3 regions of the Rhodococcus sacchari genome follow, and region 1 is predicted to be linked to each of the others. Evidence: riboswitches for the same ligand, from Rfam matches in the RefSeq annotation. Region 1 holds a riboswitch; each other region holds the start of a gene.
What was found. A riboswitch is a leader RNA that binds a small molecule or an ion and turns the genes downstream of it on or off. The one in region 1 is predicted to bind S-adenosylmethionine.

Region 1 (4,926 bases):
GCACCGGCCCGAGCGGCCTGTCGGCGTCGTGCCCCACCCGGCGCAGTACCCAGGCCTGGATCTTCGGCTGCAGCACGACGAGCGTCAGCGCGAGGATCAGCAGCACCGGCACGACGGACTCGAACACCGTCTCCGGCAGGTGCAGCAGCAGCCACGATCCGAGCAGCGCGCCGGACACCGACGCGGGGATCTGCCACCGCAGCCGGTGCCATTGCCCCCGGAGCTCCCGCCGGTAACCCCATGTGCCCGACACGCCGCCCGCGACGAGACCGATCGCGTTGGACATCGTCGCGGTCACCGGCGGCACCCCGAACGCGATGAGCGTGGGGAAAGTGATGAGGGTGCCGGAGCCGACGAGCGAGTTGATGGCACCGGCGCCGAGACCGGCGAGGGCGACGAGGAACAGTTCGAGCGGGGTCACCGAGGGGAGTCTACGGTCCGTCGAGACCGGCGTTGTTGCCGATGTACGGCCGTCTCGGCGTGAACTTCGCCGGTCTCGATTCGGTCGAGCCTGTGGATGACACCGAAGTTGTCCACACTCGCCGAAACGGGGGTTCCGGAAGGCCGATCCGCGGGTCACGCTCCTGCCCATGAACCTCGACGAACCGTTCCGGGGCACCGACGCCCGCGCCGCCGGACTGGTGACACGACACGGCCTCACCCACCACTTCCGGAAGCTGCACCGGAACGTCTACATCGCACCGGGCGTCGAGCCGGCCGCCCTGCTCCGGGCGAAGGCGGCGTGGCTGTGGGCCGGGTCGACCGGTGTACTCGCCGGTGTCTCCGCAGCCGCCGTGCACGGCACCCGATGGCTCGACCCCACTCTTCCGGCGGAGATCGTCAGGCCGGGCAAGCTGCGGTCGTGTCCGGGCATCGTCGTCCGCAACATCCCCGGCATCGAGACCTGCGCCGTCGACGGCATGACGGTGACGACACCCGCGCGGACGGGCTTCGACCTGGCCCGGAGCCACGACGTCGACAGGTCCGTCGAGATGGTCGACGCGCTGTGCAACGCCACCGGCCTGAAGATCCCCGAGATCGAGGCCGTCGCCGCACGGCACAAGGGAGCTCGGCATCTCCTCCGCATGCGCACCGTTCTGGAACTCGCGGACGGTGGGGCTGCATCACCTCCGGAAACCCACACGCGTCTCCTCCTGGTTCGAGCGGGCTTGCCCAGGCCCGAGACCCAGATCGAGATCTTCGACGACGCCGGGTTCGTGGCCCGCGCCGACATGGGCTGGAAGGAATGGAGGAGGCTGGTCGAGTACGACGGTGTGCAGCACTGGACCGACCCCGCGCAGCGCACCCTCGACATCGACCGCTACGCGCGGCTGCCCGAGCTGGGGTGGACCGTCATCCGCGTCGGCGCCGACCTGCTGTACCGGCGACCGCACGTTCTCGTCGAGCGTGTGCGGCGTGCCCTGCGCGCGGCGGGTGCCTCCGTGTGAGGTCGAGACCGGCGAAGATACCGGGAACCGGTCGGAAAACCGCAACCGACGACGGTCTCGTCCATCCCTTTCGCCCCGATTCGCGCCAGCATGAGAGAAAGGGTGGGATCGCCCCGCCGCACTGCGTAGCTTGATCCGCGACCATCCAGAGCGGCCGAGAGACCTGGCTCGACGACGCCGCAGCAACCCCCCGTGCGCGGGTGCGGGTGCTACCGCCGGGACCGATGGAGGCAGGACATGACTCGCAGCACCGAGCGCGCTTCGTGGCGCCGCCGGCACATCGACCTGCGACGCGGCGCGTCCTGCCGGTGTCGCTGACGCGCCACCTCCGAACGACCCCTGCTGCTCTCGTGTGCCCGCCCCGCTCGCGGGGGACGGGCCGGGCGCACGCGTCCCCTCGCATTCCCGAAAGGTTCCCACGATGTCTGCTGTCCGCAGGACGTCGCGATGAGCGCGCCGACCGACATCCGCGTCGACGACGCGACGATCGACCCTCGTGACGACGACAACCTCGTCGTCGCCCGCACCTGGCATCCCTGGCGCTGGGTGATCAGCATCGCGGTACTCGTCGTCGCCGCCCAGTTCGTCCACGGCCTGATCACCAATCCCGGCTGGGACTGGGCGACCTTCGCGCAGTACTTCACCGCCTCCTCGGTGCTGTCCGCACTGTGGATGACGATCAAGCTCACCCTGTGGGGCACGGTACTGGGCTTCGCGCTCGGTGTGCTGCTGGCGATCGGGCGTTTGTCGAACAACCCGGTGCTGCAGGTCATCTCGTGGACCTACATCTGGGCGTTCCGATCCATCCCGCTCATCGTCCAGCTGCTGTTCTGGTTCAACATCGCGTACCTGTACCAGACGCTCAGCATCGGAATCCCGTTCGGGCCGGCCTTCTTCGAGTTCGGTGTCTCCGGCGTGATCTCCGGGTTCACCGCCGCCGTGATCGGTCTGGCCCTGCACCAGGCGGCCTACTCCGCCGAGATCATCCGCGCCGGCATCATCTCCGTCGACCACGGCCAGATCGAAGCGGCCAACGCCCTCGGCATCCCGCGACGCCGCCAGTTCGTGAAGATCGTGCTGCCGCAGGCGATGCGCGCGATCCTCCCGAACGCCGCCAACGAGGTGATCAGCCTGTTCAAGGGCACCTCCATCGTCTCCACGATGGCGATCGCCGAACTGTTCTATCAGGTCCAGGTCATCTTCGGTCGCACCGGTCGGGTGGTGCCCATGCTCATGGTCGCGACCGTCTGGTACATCGTCCTGACCACGCTGCTCTCGATCGGGCAGTACTACGTCGAGCGGTACTACGCCCGCGGTGCGGCCCGCGAACTGCCTCCCACCCCCTGGCAGCGGGTCGTCGCCCGGTACCGCGAGATCCGCGACGGCGGCATCGGCGCACCCCGGGGAGCGACCCGATGACCGCCACCCGGGACGACGTCGACCACGTCGTCGACGTGCGCGGTGTCCACAAGTCCTTCGGTGCCAACGAGGTCCTCAAAGGCATCGACCTGCAGTTGCGCAGGGGCACCGTGACGGTGATCCTCGGCCCGTCCGGATCCGGGAAGTCCACCCTGCTGCGCACCCTCAACCACCTCGAGAAGGTGGACCGGGGCACCGTGCGCATCGACGGTGAACTGATCGGTTACAAGCGGCGCGGCGACAAACTCCACGAGTTGCGGGCCCGCGACATCCTCCGGCAGCGCTCCCGGATCGGGTTCGTGTTCCAGAACTTCAACCTCTTCCCGCACCTGACGGTGCTGGAGAACGTCGTCGAGGCACCCGTCTCGGCGCAGGGACGCGACCGCGCCGAGGTCGAGACGGAGGCCCGCGCGCTGCTCGAGCGGGTGGGCGTCGGCGACAAGCTCCACGACTACCCGAAGCAACTGTCCGGCGGGCAGCAACAGCGCGTGGCCATCGCCCGTGCGCTGGCACTGCGACCGGCGGTGATCCTCTTCGACGAACCCACCTCGGCGCTCGACCCGGAACTCGTCGGTGAGGTGCTCGACGTCATCCGTGACCTGTCCCTCGACGGCGCGACCCTCGTGATCGTCACCCACGAGATCGGTTTCGCCCGCGAGGTCGCCGACACCGTCGTGTTCATGGACGGCGGCGTCATCGTCGAACAGGGCCCACCCCGGGACGTCCTCGACCACCCGAAACACGAACGCACCGCGGCATTCCTGTCCCGCGTTCTCTGACATCCCTTTCCCCCTACGCATTCGAGAAGGTACCGATGTTCGCTTCCACCCGCCGGGCACGCGTGTTCGCCTCGGCCCTGGCCGCTTTCGCTCTCCTGGGCACCACGGCCTGCAGCTCCGGACCCACCGCCGAGGCCGACGCGGCCACCGACGCCGGCTACAACCTCACCGCGGACCAGAACCGCATCACCACCGAACCGGTCGAGGAAATCGCCGCCAAGGTACCCCAGGACATCCGCGACCGCGGCACCCTCGTCGTCACCGGGTCGGCCGGTACCGTCCCACCGCTGCGCTTCTACGCCGACGACGACGCGACGATCATCGGTTCGGAAACCGACTTCGCCCATCTCATCGGCAACGTCCTCGACCTCGACGTCGAACTCACCGCCGCGGACTGGGCGCAGAACTTCGTGCGCATCGACTCCGGTGAGGCCGACCTGTTCATCTCCAACGTCACCGTCACCGAGGAACGCAAGGAGAAGTACGACTTCGCCACCTACCGCCTCGACAGTCTCGCCGTGGAGGTGAAGAAGGACAGTGGCATCACCTTCGAAGGCCCGGAGGACATCGCCGGACTGAAGGTCGGTGTCGGCTCCGGCACCAACCAGGAGGCGCTGCTCGTCGAGTGGAACGAGCAGAACATCGCCGCCGGCCTCGCACCCGCCGAGATCCTCTACTACCAGAACGCCGTCGACTACTACCTCGCCCTCGGCTCCGGCCGCATCGACGCGTACGTCGGGCCGAACCCGACCTCGGCCTTCCACGCCCTGCAATCCGGCGAGACCGAGGTCGCCGGCACCTTCTCCGGCGCCGGACTCGACCTGCAGGGGGAGATCGCGGTGCTGACGAAGAAGGACAACGGCCTGATCGAGGCGATCAACGAGGCCATCAACCACATCATCGAGAACGGCACCTACGCACAGGTTCTCGAACGGTGGGGCATCACCAGCGAAGCCATCGAGGTCTCGCGGATCAACCCGCCCGGCCTGCCCAAGACCTCCTAGTCGGAAAAACTCGGGGATACATCATGTCTCGCGTCAACGGACCGGTCGACGTCGTGATCGTCGGCGGCGGTGTCATGGGATCGGCGGCCGCCTGGCGACTGGCGGCACGCGGCCGCCGGGTGACCCTGCTCGAACAGTTCGAGCGCGGCCACCACCGGGGAGCCTCGCACGGCAGCTCCCGCATCTACCGGCAGGCCTACGACGGGCAGTTCCACACGGCCCTCGCGGCCCGCGCGCTGCCGCTGTGGCGGCAGCTCGAGGAGACCACCGGCACCC
Region 2 (4,926 bases), 480 kb from region 1:
CTGCTGGTGCTGACGGTAGTGCCGGGTCACGGTGCCGTGAGCGGCCTCGGCCTCGACGGTCCGGCCGTCCGGGGTCATCAGCACGGAGGTCATCAGGCCCAGCGAGCCGTAGCCCTGCGCGACGGTGTCGGACTGGACGTCGCCGTCGTAGTTCTTGCAGGCCCAGACGTAGCCACCCTCCCACTTGAGGGACGAGGCGACCATGTCGTCGATGAGGCGGTGCTCGTAGGTCAGGCCGGCGGCCTCGAACTCGGCCTTGAACTCTTCCTCGTAGATCCGCTGGAACTCGTCCTTGAACATGCCGTCGTAGGCCTTGAGGATCGTGTTCTTGGTGGAGAGGTAGACCGGGTAGTTGCGCTGCAGACCGTAGGAGAAGGAGGCACGCGCGAAGTCCTGGATGGACTTCTTGTAGTTGTACATGCCCATCACGACGCCGCCGTCCTCGGGGATCTGGCAGACCTCGTGCTGAATCGGCTCGCTGCCGTCCTCCGGCGTGAAGGTGATGGTGACGGTGCCGGGCCGGTCGACCTTGAAGTCGGTGGCGCGGTACTGGTCGCCGAAGGCGTGACGGCCGACGACGACGGGCTTGGTCCAGCCGGGGACCAGGCGCGGAACGTTCGAGATAATGATGGGCGCGCGGAAGATGGTGCCGCCGAGGATGTTTCGGATGGTGCCGTTGGGCGACCGCCACATCTTCTTCAGGCCGAACTCCTCGACACGTGCCTCGTCGGGAGTGATGGTGGCGCACTTGACGCCGACGCCGTGCTTCTTGATGGCGTTCGCAGCGTCGATGGTGACCTGGTCGTCGGTCGCATCGCGATGCTCGATGCCGAGGTCGTAGTACTCGAGATCCACATCCAGGTACGGGTGGATCAGCTTGTCTTTGATGAACTGCCAGATGATGCGGGTCATCTCGTCGCCGTCGAGTTCGACGACCTTACCCTCAACCTTGATCTTGGACATATGCGCTTCGTGTCCTCCTAGGACGTTTCTGTGGTCCCCAATCGACCGCACTTTGTGGGTGCGATCGCCGTCGGCTCGGTACGAGCGAGCATGGCCGTCTCCACGTCCTGGACGGCGGCCAAACATGACAAGCGTACTGCTATTCGCGGCAGGCGCAAAGCGCGCCGTCCCGTCGCATCTCCTTACCGACCAGTAACTTTCTTGCTGGTCACACAGCCTTTCGAGGGCGCCCGAGACCTCTTGCTGCACGATCGCTAAACTGCCGGGATAGTCATGAGTGCCAGCGCCAAGCCCCGGCTCGCTGGCCGGCAACCCTCCGAACAGGGTGGGGTGCTCCGGGTGAGGACACGGCCGACGGAAACATCGTCGGCAAGCCTGTAGTTGGGAGGAACGATGACGACGAGCTGTCGCGCAGGGTCCTGTCGCGCAGGGTTCTGTCACCCCGCGTACCACCGCCCCAGCCCTCCCAACCCCGCCGGAAGGATCCGATGAACGCCCCTCACCACCGAGCCGGCATCACGTCGAACACCGAGGCGGTGACGTCTTGACGGCGCGCACCGAACGGCGACGCGTGGAGCTGCCCCCGGCGGACGGACGCCTCGAACGGATCGACATCGGGGATCTCCCCCTCGAGAACGGCGGCACCCTCCCGAACGTCACCATCGCGGTCCAGCGATGGGGTGAGCTCTCCCCCGCCCGTGACAACGTCGTGCTCGTCGAGCACGCCCTCACCGGCGACTCCCATGTCACCGGTCCCGCCGGACCGGACCATCCGTCACCGGGCTGGTGGTCGGGCATGGTCGGCCCCGGCGCGCCCCTCGACACCGACCGCTGGTGCGTCGTCTCCACCAACGTCCTCGGCGGCTGCCGCGGCACCACCGGCCCGGGCAGCATCGCACCCGACGGCCGCGCCTGGGGCTCACGCTTCCCGCTCATCACCGTGCGCGACCAGGTGCAGGCCGAGGTCGCCCTGCTCGACGCCCTGGGCATCGAAATCCTCGCCGCCGTGACCGGTGGCTCGATGGGCGGCATGCGCACCCTCGAGTGGATCGTCGGGCAGCCCGAACGCGTCCGGGCCTCGCTGGTCCTCGCGACCGGCGCCCGCGCGACGGCCGACCAGATCGGCACGCAGACCACACAGATGATGGCGATCAAGGCCGACCCCGACTGGCAGGGTGGCGACTACTACGGCACCGGCCGGATCCCCGAGGCGGGACTGGCCATCGCCCGCCGCATCGCGCACCTCACCTACCGCACCGAGTTCGAACTCGACGCCCGCTTCGGGAACCAGGCCCAGGACGGGGAGGACCCGTGGGCCGGCGGCCGCTACGCGGTGCAGAGCTATCTCGAGCACCAGGCCCGCAAGCTCGTCGCACGGTTCGATCCCGGCACCTATGTGGTGCTCTCGGACGTGATGAACCGGCACGACATCGGGCGCGGACGCGGCGGTGTCGAAGCGGCCCTGAAGGCCACCCCGGTGCCGACGATCGTCGCCGGTGTGGATTCCGACCGGCTCTACCCGCTGCGGCTGCAGCAGGAGATCGCCGACCTGCTCCCGAACTCCGGGGATCTGCGGGTGCTCGTCTCCCGCGACGGGCACGACGGCTTCCTCACCGAGGCCGACGAGGTCGCCAAGCTCCTCGGCGAACTGACACAGCTCGCCGAGGACTCGCCGAACCGGTGACCCGCCCCGGCGGCTAGCCGGTTCCGAGCGGATCGATCGAGGCGGCGAGCGCCACCACCATCCCGCCGACGACGAGCAGTGCCGCGACGTCGAAGGTCTTGCTGCGTACCGCCAGGAGCCCGACGCTGTCCTCGTCGAGCACCCAGCGCAGCACGCCCGCCAGGATGGTGGCGCCGCCGAAGACGAAGGCGCCGCGTCGCCAGCGGTCCACGATCACCAGGAGCACCGCTGCCGCGATCACCACGGTGACCACGAGCAGCGGCAGGTTCAGCCGCGTGAATCGCAGGCTCCGAGCCATCCTGTCCCCCGGTTGCGTGTCGGTGGCCTAGCGTCCGGCGGCGAGCTGCTCGGCCCGCTCCACGACGTTGGCCAGCAGGAAGGCACGGGTCAGCGGGCCGACACCACCCGGATTCGGGGAGATGAAACCGGCGACCTCGCGCACGTCGTCGGCGACGTCGCCGCGCAGGCCCTCCTCGGTGCGCGAAACACCCACGTCCAGCACCGCCGCACCCGGCTTGACCATGTCGGCGGTGACGAGGCCGGGCACACCGGCGGCCGCCACGACGATGTCCGCCCGGCGCACCTCGGCGGCGAGGTCGCGGGTGCCGGTGTGACAGAGGGTGACGGTGGCGTTCTCGGTGCGGCGCGTGAGCAGCAGGCCGATCGGGCGGCCCACGGTGACACCGCGGCCGATCACCACGACGTGCGCACCGGCGATCTCCACGTCGTAACGACGCAGCAGGTGGATGATGCCGCGCGGGGTGCACGGCAGCGGCGCCTCCTTGCCGAGGACGAGGCGGCCCAGGTTGACCGGGTGCAGACCGTCGGCGTCCTTGCCCGGATCCATGCGCTCGAGGGCGGCGTTCTCGTCGAGATGCTTCGGCAGCGGGAGCTGGACGATGTAGCCGGTGCAGGCGGGATCGGCGTTGAGTTCGTCGATGGCCTCGAAGAGCTGTTCCTGCGTGATGTCGGCCGGCAGGTCCTTGCGGATCGAGGTGATGCCGACCTTCGCGCAGTCGTTGTGCTTCCCGCGCACGTAGGCCGCGGATCCCGGGTCGTCACCCACGAGAATCGTGCCGAGGCCGGGCGTGACGCCCTTCTCCTTCAGCGCTGCCACTCGGACCTTCAGGTCCTCGAAGAGTTCGTCGCGGGTTGCTTTGCCGTCCAGGATCGTCGCAGTCACGACCCTCATTCTTTCAGGTACCGCGCGGTCCGCGACGCGCGGTATCCGAATCCGGAACGATGGGGTCATGGCTGCGGCTCCCCGCGAACTGTGGACGATCGGTCACTGGACGTGCCCGGAGGGCCTGGTCCTCGACACCCTCTCGTCCGCGGACATCGGACTGGTCGTCGACGTGCGCAAGCTGCCCGGCTCGCGCCGCAGCCCGCAGTTCGACGCCGACGAGATGCCCGCCTGGCTCGACCGGGCCGGTATCGGCTACCTGCACGCGCCCGGGCTCGGGGGCCGGCGGCCGAAGCAGAAGGATGTCGCCCCCGCCCTCAACGCGGGCTGGCGGAACGCGAGTTTCAGGAACTACGCCGACTACACCCTCACCCCGGAGTTCGAGGAGGCCCTGGCACGGCTCACCGACCTGGCCACGGAGCAGCACGTGGCGATCCTGTGCGGGGAGCCGATGCCGTGGCGCTGCCACCGTCTCCTGATCGCGAACACCCTGACGGCGCGGGGCTGGCGGGTCGTGCACCTGATGAACGGCGCCGCGCCGCGCGAACACCGGCTGGGGCAGTGGGGCGCCGCCCCGCACGTGGACGAGGACGGGGTGGTGACCTATCCCGCCGCGCCGTGACCTGTGGTTCCTGAGCTCCGGCGGGTGTCGGGAGTGCGTACCCGGGTCAGCACCGATCGTGTGCGCAGGGTGAACCCGAGACTCTCGTAGAGACGGATCGCCGTCGTGTTCGTCGCGGCGGCGTGCAGGAAGGGGACCTCGCCGCGGTCGCGGATCACCGCGCCGACGGCCTTCACGAGCCGCGTACCGTAGCCGCGCCCGCGGAACGCGGGGTCGGTGCACACGGCGCTGATCTCCGTCCAGCCCGGCGGGTGCAGCCGCTCCCCCGCCATCGCGACGAGACGCCCGCCGACGCGGATGCCGAGATGGGTGCCCATCTCGATCGTCCGCGGCAGGTACGGGCCGGGCCGGGTGCGGGCGACGAGGTCGAGGATCTCCGGGACGTCGCCGGCACCGAGGACCTCGAGGTCCGGGTCGGATTCGACGGCCAGCCCGGTGCCGTCCAGCTGGACGAGACCGATCGAGCCGAGCACC
Region 3 (4,926 bases), 1.3 Mb from region 1:
CTGTGCCGCACCCGCTCGTGCCTGTGTGCGTTCTGAGATCCACACCGTCCCCGTTCTTCTCCCGGCATCGCCGCGCGTGCGCGACCGATCCGGCGCCGTTCTCCTCACCTTCCGATCAGCGGAGTTCTCGTCATGACCATCTCCCCTGTCGCACCCCCGGTCACCGGTGGGTCGACCGATTCACCCGAACTCGTTCTCATCGTGCATGTCTCGGACACCGATGCCGGATCGGCCGGTGATCTCGCGGCTCTGGCCGACGCACTCCGCGAGACCGCCCTCGACATGCTGCCGGGCGCGCGGACCCGCACCCTCCTGAGCGCGGGACCCGCATCGCTGGTGATCGACCTGCCGGCCCGCGGTCTCGTCCTCGACGGAACACGAGTCGAGTTGAGCCACACGGAATTCGAGATCCTGTCCTATCTGGTCCGACAGCCCCGGGTGGTGGTGACCCGCGCGTCGCTGCGACCACTGGGCACCGGCTACTCCGGGAACGACCCTCTCGACGCCGACCGCGGCAACCGCAGCGTCGACGTCCACGTCTCCCGGATCCGTTCCAAGTTGGGGCGTTTCGGCAACATCATCACCACGGTGCGCGGCTCGGGTTACCGCTACGATCCCGATCCGCGGGTGTTCGTCGTGGAGGCACTGGACCGCCGCACGGCCTGACGACACGACGAAGGCGGGGAAGGAGCCGGAACTCCTTTCCCGCCTTCGTATTGTGGAACGTGTTGCGGCAGAGGGCCGTCAGGACGCACGCACGGCGGGGTGGGCACCCTCGCCGAACCGGCGCAGGACCTCGACGACCGTCGGCGACACCTCGATCAGCCCCCGCGACTCGAGCCAGGGCAGCGTGCCGTCGACGAGATGTTCGACGGTGAACGAGGCGTCCAGCGGGACCAGCGTGACACCGTCGGCGACCCGCACGGCGTGGATGTCGGCGATCAGCCCGGCCAGGCCGTGCGGCGTGCCGACATAGGACAGGGTGCCCGCTCCCCCGCGGCGCACTGCGTCGGGGCGACGGCGGGCGGTACGCGCGTCGGAGGCCAGCACGACCTCGAGATCGACGAGGACGGTCACCGAATCGGGATCGCGGCCCTCCGCCGCGGCCTCGGCCCGGACGCGGTCGCGGAGCTTGCCCGCCTCACGCAGATCCGAGGCGCGGACACGCACGACGTTCGGGGACGCCGAGGTGAGATCCAGCGGCGGATCCCCCGCGCGGCCGAGGGTGAGGTCGGCCCAGTAGTCGGGACCGGCGGGGCCGGCGAGTTCGACGGCCACACGCAGCGGGCGGTCGACCGGAAGGCTTGCGGTGGAAGAGTTCAGGGTGCGGGTGTCGGACATGGGTACCTCTCGGGCATCGTCCGCGGAATCGCTCGACGGGAGCGACCGCGGTGTGTGGGAAGACCGTGCGGGGAAGGACGTCAGTCCGGACAGCTACCCGAGGCGGTACGGCAGAGGTCGACATGGCGACGGCACCACCGTGCCGCTGCGCTCGTCCTCGCTCCGTACATGGCGATTACCCTACTCAGCAGGTGGGGAATTGTCGACCGCTACACGCAGGGCGACGCACCCTCGTCGTTCTGCGCCAGGCCCGGCCGGGTCTCCGGCGAGGGGCTCCACCCGCCGTCGGTCTTCGCGTGCACCCAGGACGGGCCGTTCTCGACGAGCGACCGCAGCGCCGAGAGCAGACGCGCGACGTCGTCGGAGGAGCTGCCCAGTCCCAGCGACGCACGCACGGCGCCACCGGGGCGGCCGACCCGCGCGAGGAGCGGGTGGGCGCAGAAACGGCCGTCGCGCACGCCGATGCCGTGCTCGGCGGACAGGTACGACGCGACCTGGCCGGGCTCGTAGCCCTCGACGGTGAAGGTGACGATGCCGACGCTGTCGGTCGAGTCGTTCCACAGACGCAGCAGTTCGATGCCGTCGATGTCGCGCAGTCCGTCGACGAGCTGCGTGCACAGCGCCTCCTCGTGGCGCGCGGCCGCCTCGGCGTCGAAACCGGCGAGCGCGTCGCACGCGGCGGCGATGGCCGCAACACCGAGCACGTTGGGGCTGCCGGCCTCGTGACGCGCAGGGGCGCAGGCCCATTCGACGCAGTCGAGGCTGACCTCGCGCACGGCGCCACCACCGGCGAGGTAGGGCTCGGCGGTGTCGAGCCAATCGCGGCGACCGACGAGCACACCCGCACCGAACGGCGCGTACAGCTTGTGGCCGGAGAAGGCGAGGTAGTCCACGCCGAGAGCGGTCAGGTCGACGCGGCGGTGCGGCACGAGCTGCGCACCGTCGACGAGGATCCGCGCGCCGTGGGCGTGGGCGAGCTCGGCGAGTTCGCCGATGGGCAGCACCTCACCGGTGACGTTGGAGGCGCCGGTGATCGCGAGCAGGGCAGCGGGGGCACGCTCGAGCTCGACGGACAGACGCCAGATGGTCTCGGTGACGGTATCGGCGGCCTCGACGACGCGAGAGTTCTTCCACGGCAACAGGTTCGCGTGATGCTCGATGTCCAGGACGACGACGTCGCCGGGCACGGCGGTCGCGAGCAGATTCAGCGAGTCGGTGGTGTTGCGGGTGAACACGACGACCTGGTCGTCGGCGGCGTTCACGAAGCGCGACACCGACGTCCGCGACTCCTCGTAGGCGGAGGTGCTGATCCGCGAGGCGTAGCCGGCGCCGCGGTGCACACTGGCGTAGAAGGGCAGCAGCTCGGCGATGCGGTCGGTGACGGCGGCGAGAGCTGGGGCGCTCGCGGCGTAGTCGAAGTTCGCGTAGGTGCAGGAACCGCCCTGGACGAGCGGAACCTGCAGGTCGCAGCCCGAAACGGTGGCGAACGGAGCGACGCAGGTGGCGGTGATGGTGGCAGCAGTCATGACAAATCCCTCGGTGTATCAGGGACCCGCCGGTGAACGCCCACGACAATGGAGACTTGTCGCCGGCGGAGTCCGCGCTTGCCGTGTCCGGTCTTGGAATCACGGCCAGGTCGTCACCCGGAGCACCCCACCGCGGTTGGAGGGTTGCCGACCAGCTAGCCGGGGCTTGACGCTGGTTCTCATGACCTGCCGAAGAGGATGGCAGCCCGACCCGGACGTGTCAACCCCACCCGAATCGCCCGCGCGCCGGAATGTTCACCCGCAGTACATCCGGACGTGAGATAACCACTGGAATCCACCGAGCAGAAGGATCCGCGGACTTGTCAGCCCTCCCTCCCGCCGTCCCCGACCGGTTCCCCGTCCCCGGTGAGTTCCTCCGCGGCTCGCACGCGCCCACTCCGAGAACCCTCGTCGACCTGCTGCGGAGCACCGCCGAGGCCCATCCCGGCGCCCCCGCCGTCGACGACGGCAGCACGGTCCTCGACTACGCCGAACTGGTCGAGAAGGTGGTGGCCGGGGCCTACGCCCTGAACGACGCCGGCGTTGGTGCCGGGGACCGGGTGGGGGTGCGGATGACCTCCGGCCGCGCCGAGCTGTATGTGACGATTCTCTCCGTTCTGGCCGCGGGCGCCGCCTACGTGCCGGTGGACGCCGACGACCCCGAGGAACGCGCCGAACTGGTGTTCTCCGAGGCCCGGGTCGCCGCGATCGTCACCGACGACGGCATCGGACCGGGGACCGCGCCCCGCTCGGGCGCCCCCGAGATGCGCGGGCCGCGGCTCGACGACGACGCGTGGATCATCTTCACCTCGGGGTCGACGGGCACCCCGAAGGGCGTGGCCGTCACCCACCGCAACGCCGCGGCCTTCGTCGACGCCGAGGCACGCCTGTTCTGCCGGGACGCTCCCCTCGGTCCCGGCGACCGGGTGCTCGCCGGACTGTCCGTCGCCTTCGACGCCTCCTGCGAGGAGATGTGGCTCGCGTGGCGGCACGGTGCGTGCCTGGTTCCGGCTCCGCGCGCGCTGGTGCGGTCCGGTGCGGATCTGGGGCCGTGGCTGGTCTCCCGCGACATCAACGTCGTCTCGACCGTGCCGACGCTCGCCGCGATGTGGCCTACGGAGGCGCTCGAACCGGTGCGGTTGCTCATCTTCGGCGGCGAGGCCTGCCCACCCGATCTCGTCGCGCGTCTCGCCGTGCCGGGACGCGAGGTGTGGAACACCTACGGCCCCACCGAGACGACCGTGGTGGCGTGCGCGTCACTCATGGACGGCACCGGTCCGGTGCGCATCGGTCTTCCGCTCGACGGCTGGGATCTGGCGGTCGTGGACGCCGACGGGAACCCGGTCGCGGAGGGGCAGGTCGGCGAACTCGTCATCGGCGGCGTGGGTCTCGCGCGCTATCTCGACCCGGCGAAGGACGCCGAGAAGTACGCCCCAATGCCCACGCTCGGATGGGAACGTGCCTACCGCAGCGGCGATCTCGTGACCCTCGACCGCCGGGGACTGCTGTTCCAGGGACGTGCCGACGACCAGGTCAAGATCGGTGGCCGCCGGATCGAACTCGGCGAGATCGACAACGCCCTGCAGAACCTGCCCGGTGTGGCGGGAGGAGCCTGCGCGGTACGGAGAACGGCGGCGGGGCATTCGATCCTCGTGGGCTACATCGCGTCCGCCGATCCGGACTTCGACGTCGCGTCCGCGCACGACCTGCTGTCGGAGCAGCTCCCGGCCGCGCTCGTCCCCCGGCTCGCACTCGTCGACGAGTTGCCCACCCGCACCTCCGGCAAGGTCGACCGCAACGCCCTGCCGTGGCCGTTGCCCGGCGCCGACGCGGAGTCGGTGGAGGCGCTCGGGCTCGATCCCACCGCCGAGTGGATCGCCGGCCTGTGGACCGACCTGCTCGGATGCCGCATCGAAGGGGCCGACGACGACTTCTTCGAGCTCGGCGGCGGCTCCCTCGCGGCAGCACAGCTGGTGACGGCGCTGCGCACCCGGTTCCCGGAGATGACGGTCGCCGAGCTGTACGACCATCCCCGGCTGGGATCCCTCGCCACCTACCT

Region 2: linked by a shared signal. The riboswitch ahead of metX (homoserine O-acetyltransferase MetX) and the one ahead of OED52_RS16910 (amino acid ABC transporter permease) in region 1 are both predicted to bind S-adenosylmethionine.
Region 3: linked by a shared signal. The riboswitch ahead of OED52_RS01920 (aminotransferase class V-fold PLP-dependent enzyme) and the one ahead of OED52_RS16910 (amino acid ABC transporter permease) in region 1 are both predicted to bind S-adenosylmethionine.

The regions. Positions count from the first base shown of each region.
Region 1 is NZ_CP107551.1:3,688,232-3,693,157, reverse strand. It holds gene OED52_RS16920 (sulfite exporter TauE/SafE family protein) at 1-421, opposite strand, end outside; gene OED52_RS16915 (hypothetical protein) at 591-1,448, shown strand; SAM riboswitch class I at 1,587-1,679, shown strand; gene OED52_RS16910 (amino acid ABC transporter permease) at 1,896-2,867, shown strand; gene OED52_RS16905 (amino acid ABC transporter ATP-binding protein) at 2,864-3,646, shown strand; gene OED52_RS16900 (ABC transporter substrate-binding protein) at 3,682-4,650, shown strand; gene OED52_RS16895 (FAD-dependent oxidoreductase) at 4,674-4,926, shown strand, end outside.
Region 2 is NZ_CP107551.1:3,206,729-3,211,654, forward strand. It holds gene OED52_RS14790 (NADP-dependent isocitrate dehydrogenase) at 1-963, opposite strand, end outside; SAM riboswitch class IV at 1,233-1,345, shown strand; gene metX (homoserine O-acetyltransferase MetX) at 1,508-2,647, shown strand; gene OED52_RS14800 (DUF3017 domain-containing protein) at 2,661-2,945, opposite strand; gene OED52_RS14805 (bifunctional methylenetetrahydrofolate dehydrogenase/methenyltetrahydrofolate cyclohydrolase) at 2,973-3,830, opposite strand; gene OED52_RS14810 (DUF488 domain-containing protein) at 3,898-4,452, shown strand; partial or broken gene OED52_RS14815 (GNAT family N-acetyltransferase) at 4,434-4,926, opposite strand, start outside.
Region 3 is NZ_CP107551.1:419,584-424,509, reverse strand. It holds gene OED52_RS01930 (winged helix-turn-helix domain-containing protein) at 133-666, shown strand; gene OED52_RS01925 (hypothetical protein) at 745-1,341, opposite strand; gene OED52_RS01920 (aminotransferase class V-fold PLP-dependent enzyme) at 1,551-2,867, opposite strand; SAM riboswitch class IV at 2,937-3,054, opposite strand; gene OED52_RS01915 (Pls/PosA family non-ribosomal peptide synthetase) at 3,119-4,926, shown strand, end outside.